Regions from separate parts of the Paenibacillus sp. S-38 genome, predicted to be linked through region 2. Evidence: riboswitches for the same ligand, from Rfam matches in the RefSeq annotation. Region 2 holds a riboswitch; the other holds the start of a gene.
The links. Region 2 has a riboswitch for thiamine pyrophosphate ahead of thiS (sulfur carrier protein ThiS). Riboswitches for the same ligand answer to the same signal wherever they lie in the genome.
Positions count from the first base shown of each region.

Region 1 (3,181 bases), 2.5 Mb from region 2:
ACGCCTCCAGCCGCAGCAGGGGCTGGGCCACCTGTGCGCTGCGGGCGGCTGACTGTCCGCGCTCCGGCCTCAGGTCCGGACGGCGGTCGTAGTCCTCCCACACGCCCGGATACCAGATGCCGTATTCCTGCAGCTCCTGCCGGTGCTCCCGGAACACGCGCTGGGGCGGCCCGTCCGCCAGAATACGGGCGTCATGCCCGAAGAGCACGACCCGGTCCACGAAGCCGGCGATCTCTTCGATCTTGTGCTCCACGATCAGCACTGTCCGGCCCTCCGTTACCGCCTTAACAGTCTCCCACACCTCGCCCGTTCCTTCGGGATCGAGCAGAGAAGTCGGTTCGTCGAGGAACCACACGTCCGGGTCCAGCGCGAGCAGCGAAGCGATCGCAAGCCGCTGCTTCATGCCCCCGGAGAGAGAGGCGATCGGCACGTGAATGTCCTGCAGGTGAAGGCCGACCCGCTCCAGGCACAAGCGGATTCTCTCCGCCATCTCCTCCCGGGGCACCCGGAGATTCTCCAGCACGAAGGCCAGCTCTTCATCCACATAAGGCATGCAGAACTGCGTGTCCGGATCCTGGAACAGATAGCCCCAAGCCCCGGGAAGCTGGAGGGCGTCCGCTTTCATCGGGACCTCAATGGACCCCGGTATAAGGCCGGAGAACACCTGGAGCAGGGTCGACTTGCCGCAGCCGCTCGGACCCAGCAGCAGCACCTTTTGCCCGCGGGGCACCGCCAGCGTCAAATCGTCGAAAAGCAGCGGGGCGCTGCCCGGGAACTTCAGCCGCAGTCCCGTTACCGAGACGGCAAGCTCCTGCTGCCGGGCGGAGGGGGCACCGCTGCCATGCAGCACTTGCGTATCCGCTGAGCTCATTAGAACGTATTCTTCCTGTCAAGCGCTTGGTAATCGCTGCGGCTGGCCGGACGCACGAGCTGGGTCACGCCCGTTTTCTCCAGCGCCTTCACGATGACATAAGCCAGCGGGCCGGTAATCAGGAACGCCCCGACGATCCGGAAGACGATATAGAGCATCAGGTTCCAGCTTTGGAGCTCCGAGAGATACAGCTTGAAATAATCATACACAATCGAGCCGACGCCGGATGCCGCACCCGCGAGTCCTGCAATCAGCGCCGTATGCCGCTTGTAGCCTGCGGCTGCGAATACGAGCTCCGCCAGCAAGCCCTGCACAAGTCCGTACGTGAAAGCCTCTACGCCGTAGGCGGAACCCATGATCATTTCCCCCGAAGCGGCCGCAGCCTCCGCCAGGAAGGCTACGCCGGGCTTTCTCAGAATCAGGAATGCCGCGGTGCCGGCAATGAACCACATGCCGTAACCGAGCTGTTCGAGCTGAAAGCCCGGAATCTTAAGGACATTGTACACCTCATTCCACAACCGGTAGATCACGGCGAAGACGACGGCGATCACGACGGTAACGAGAATATCCGTCAGTTTCAAACCTTTGGACAATTGAATCCACTCCTTAAAAGAATATATGGAAGAAACCGGGGCGATGCCGAAGCGGACAAGACGCGCAGGAAGCGGCAGATACGCCAAAAAGCCGCCCCCGTAGCTCGGAAGCGGCATTGTAAGCACATGAAAAATGAACGGCGTGCTACGCTCTCCACTTCCCTACGCTGGTATCATCCAGATCAGGTTCAGAGGGTTTAGGACCTATTGGTCCAATCTCAGCCTGTGCGGCTCCCCTAGTGACATTTCCCATCTTATCACGATAGGCCCGTTTGTCAATGCCATTTCCTCTTTCTGCATATGTAAATAAAATTAGATGGAACCCCTAGCCTTCTCTACCGGTTTCTGGTACACTAGTCCTTGCTCGCAATTTACGTATTCTGCTTGAGTCAGAGTGAGTATTCATCTTGTGCTGCGGCATCTTCCATTGGAAGCGCTATCTTTAAAGAGAAAGAAGGAACGCGTCGAATGAATGAAACCGTAACCGTACCGATCGAATCTACTCCTTTTCTGGTTGGGCTCACGGCCGAGATGGTGGCAAACTGCTCTTACTGCACAATGATCTCCTCCGAGCCCGGATACCGTACCCCTGTCTCCTGCACCAAGCTGTCGGGCTCCTGCTGCCCCATCCTGGTCAATCTGGCTACCTGCCTGACCTGCGGCGAGTATAAGAATGCGTGCGAAGCGGATGAGGCCTCCTCTGGAGGAACAGACCCTTACTGAGGTAGCGGCGGACGGACCCGCAGCAACGAATCCGATATGGACTGACGCTTGTCTTTCACGACACTTGCATATAGGCTGCTTCGGCACGAAAAGCCTCCGGGTGGAGGCTTTTCGTGCTGTCCGGCCGTGTTTCTTTGTTGATTTGTGGCCTCTCTTATGTCAAGATAAGCGTTAGATTCCGAATACTTACATCCAAAGAAACAGGTGAACCCAGAAGCATGAAGATATCGTTTTTTCGGCTGCTGACCGAGCTATCGTCCCGCAAATTGGTGTCGCAGCTCACCGGCGCCTTTGCCAAGTCCAGGGCCTCCCGCTCCCTGATCCCGCGCTTTGCCAAGACCTACGGCATTCCGCTGGAGGATGCGGAGAAGGCCGTCCATGAATACGTTTCGCTCAACGACTTCTTCACCCGGCGCCTGAAGAGCGGCCTGCGGCCCGTCGATACATCGCCGGAGACCATGGTCTCCCCTGTGGACGCACTGATCACTGGAATGGGCCCGATCAAGGAAGGCTTGATTCTGAACGTGAAGGGACAGGACTATACGGTCGAGGAGCTGCTCAACCACAGTCCGCGGATGGTCAATTATAAGAATGGCTTCTATTATGTACTCTATCTCAGCCCGACCGATTACCACCGGATTCATTCGCCGGTGGACGGGACGATTATTGAGAAGGAGCATGTGCCGGGCAAGGTATACCCGGTCAATGACTTCGGGCTGAAGCATATGCGCCGCGTGCTGAGCCGCAACGAGCGGCTGATCACCTATGTGGAGCACGAAGGCGGAGAGGTGGCTGTCGTGAAGGTCGGCGCGCTTAACGTCTCTTCGATTCAATACGCCGCTCCGCTGCCGGATCTGCTCGAGCGCGGCGGTGAGCTTGCCTATTTCGAATTCGGCTCTACCGTGGTGCTGCTCACGGAGACGGGCACATTCGAGAGCCGCAGCGATCTGCAGGTGGGCAGCAAGGTCCGGATGGGCGAGAAGCTCGGCACTTT
Region 1 covers NZ_CP187970.1:6,753,182-6,756,362, forward strand. Annotated here, with positions in the region: gene ACP26L_RS29455 (ABC transporter ATP-binding protein) at 1-871, opposite strand, end outside; gene ACP26L_RS29460 (ECF transporter S component) at 871-1,464, opposite strand; TPP riboswitch at 1,607-1,712, opposite strand; gene ACP26L_RS29465 (hypothetical protein) at 1,933-2,187, shown strand; gene asd (archaetidylserine decarboxylase) at 2,406-3,181, shown strand, end outside.
Region 1: it holds a riboswitch for thiamine pyrophosphate, as region 2 does, so the genes downstream of both, ACP26L_RS29460 (ECF transporter S component) here and thiS (sulfur carrier protein ThiS) in region 2, are expected to answer to the same signal.

Region 2 (3,181 bases):
CGCAGGGGATATGAGAATCCCGGAACCTGGGAGTGGATCCGCAGTACGCTGAAACCTTAAGCGGATCCGTCGCTAAAAAGCAGAGGGCTGTCCCCTAAGTAGGAACTCTACTTAGGGGACAGCCCTCTTTTTGCCTATTTACAGCGTACTGCCGGTTCCTGCGGGATCGTGCTTCGGATCGAGCGACAGAATCGTTTTGCAGTACATGCAGCGGTCCGTTTTGCCGAGAATCTTGGTTGGTCTGCCGCATTCGGGGCATTCCACCACCGTCGCACTTGTGGACATCATGCCTGCCGCAAAATAAATCCCCATGGATACCAGCATGGCAATGGCGCCGACCACCATACTGACCGCGGCGATCCACCGGCCTGCAATGCCCCAATCGAATACGATGCCGGCGAGCCCAACGATCATCAGGGCCATGCCGCCCATGGTCAGCAGCAGTCCCCAGAGGCGGAATTCGTTCACTTTACTGGATTTTAATCTCATGCCCATTCACTACTTTCATGCGAGATATAGAAGTTTGTGAGGTTTGTCATCGAACGATGGCAGGAAACCGCGTGTCAATGTAGAACTAAACAATATCGAACTATGTGTCCTATTGTCAGGAGGCTTTCTCGTTCATGGAATCCATTAAAAAAGATTGGGTGCAGCGGTTCCGGCAGGACCAGACGGTAATCAGCGTTTCAGCGGTGGACAACCCTTCTTCGTTTTCGGCCGTAACCGACGGATTCGATATCTTGCTGTTGATCGTCTGCCGCGACAATGAGCGCAGCCACCAACAGATTCATTATATAAGAGACGACCGGCGTATACAAGAACGTTGGGTCAGTCCGGATACGCTTACCGATTTGATTCTTCATGGAGAACACCGGAACATTATCTATTGGATTCTAAAAGGGGAGATTCTATTGGACCGGGAGATGTACCTGGAGAGTTTGCGGCACAAAGTCCTTGAATTCCCCGTCGATCTCAGGGAGCATAAGCTGCTGATCGAATTCTCCAAGTTCTTAAGAAGCTATCTTCAGAGTAAGGAATACATTCTCGAAGACCATCTACTCGATGCCTATAATAATATTCTGGAAGCCCTGCATCACTGGGCCCATATTGTCATTATCGAATCCGGCAGTCATCCCGAAGTTACGGTATGGCGCCAGGTAAAGAACATCAATCCGGGTGTGTACAAGCTGTACGAAGAACTGACGCTCAGCAAGGAAACGCTGAAGCAGCGGGTCCAGCTGGTTCTGCTCGCCTGCGAATTCTCCATCATGTCGAAGATGGAACGGTGCTGCAAGCTTCTGCTTGAAGTACTGGCCAGCCGCGAGGAGGCCTGGAGTCTGCAGGAGCTGCAGCAGCAGCCCAAATTGGCGGAAATCCGCACCGAGCTTCCGCTGCTCATGAACAAACTCGTGAAGAAGTCGCTCGCCAAGGAAGTGGCTTATACGATGGATGAAGAACTGACACTGCTTGAGCTGAGATATAAGGATGTTAAAAGCGCAAACGTGTGATATAATGGCAGCAACAACCAAATAGCCACTAGGGGAGCCTCTATCATGCGGGGCTGAGAAAAAGAAGCGGATTCTTTGACCCTTGGAACCTGATACGGCAGCCCGCAGAGTAGGGGCGTCACTGGATTATGCCAGCGTAGGGAAGTGGTCGAATGCTAGCAATCTGTATGGCCGCATAACGCCATGTTGACATTCGGTCAGCCCTGCTCCGGGCTGGCCTTTTTTTGTTGTCCGGCTACGGCCAAAGGGGGGTGAAGCAGTGAATCTGATTGTAAACGGGGAATCGAGAGAAGTAGAGGGCGCGGCGACGGTTGCGGAGCTGCTGTCCGCATTTAAGCTGCAGAACAAGATTCTGGTGGTTGAATTGAACCGCGAGATTGTAGACCGCAGCCGATACGAGGAAGCCAAGCTGAACGACGGCGACCGAATTGAGATTGTCCACTTTGTCGGCGGGGGCTGACAGACTGACCAGTACAGGGGGAAATGAACATGAATGAAACATTGAAGATTGGACCTTATGAATTTAGATCGAGATTGCTGCTGGGCACAGGTAAATTTAATGATCTGGGGGTGCAGAGCAGGGCGGTGCAGGCATCTGGGGCGGAAGTCCTAACCTTTGCGATTCGTCGTCTGCCCATCGATAACCCGGATGCACCGAACTTTTTGGAAACACTGGAGCTTAAAAACTTCACTCTGCTGCCGAATACGGCGGGGGCTTATTCGGTCGAAGAGGCTGTCCGGATCGCGCGGCTTGCCAAGGCGACCGGATTATGCGACATGATTAAGGTGGAAGTGATCGGTGATCCGCGTACGCTGCTTCCCGACCCTGTCGGAACCTTGGAGGCGACCAAGATCCTGGTAGAGGAAGGTTTTATTGTTCTTCCGTATACTTCCGATGACCCTATTCTGGCACGCAAACTTCAGGAGGCGGGAGCGGCCGCTGTCATGCCCGGTGCTTCCCCGATCGGTTCCGGCCAAGGCATCATCAACCCTAACTATCTGCGCTTTATCATTGAGGAAGCCAAGGTACCCGTTATTGTAGATGCAGGTATTGGAGGACCGGCGGATGCTGCTCTTGCCATGGAGCTCGGAGCGGATGGGGTTCTGCTCAACACTGCTGTAGCAGGGGCGGAGGATCCGGTATTGATGGCGGAAGCCTTTAAGCTTGCAGTAGAAGCGGGACGCAAAGGGTTTCTCGCAGGGCGGATTCCGAAGAAGCGCTATGCTTCGGCCAGCAGCCCTGAGATTGGAATGATTGAGTAGAACAAGGGAATGATAACGAATATCGGCCGTGTATGGGAGTCCATCGCGGCTTATCTTTTTTTGTTTACAAAAGCTTGACATCTAAAAACGGGATATGATAAATTAACTCTCGCCGCTTCAAACGGCTTGTCCGAGTGAGTGAAGGTAAGCCGCAAGCCAAAAATAATTTCTAAAAAAAGCTTGCATTTGAATAGGCAACTGTGATACATTATAAAAGTCGCCGCTAAACGAGGTGACAGCAAACGACAAAACTTCAAATGTTTGTAAATGAGGATTTGTTGTAGGTTTGCCCTTTGAAAACTGAACAACGAGTGAGTGTTAAATATAGAGACTCAGCGATGAGTTTCTGCCAAGCTTCAAAATGAGTCATCAGCTTTTCTTTAATGGAGAGTTTGATCCTGGCTCAGGAC
Region 2 covers NZ_CP187970.1:1,096,050-1,099,230, forward strand. Annotated here, with positions in the region: gene ACP26L_RS05110 (glycosyl hydrolase family 18 protein) at 1-60, shown strand, start outside; gene ACP26L_RS05115 (DUF2614 family zinc ribbon-containing protein) at 139-489, opposite strand; gene ACP26L_RS05120 (nucleotidyltransferase-like protein) at 624-1,508, shown strand; TPP riboswitch at 1,529-1,668, shown strand; gene thiS (sulfur carrier protein ThiS) at 1,768-1,968, shown strand; gene ACP26L_RS05130 (thiazole synthase) at 1,998-2,771, shown strand; rRNA gene ACP26L_RS05135 (16S ribosomal RNA) at 3,152-3,181, shown strand, end outside.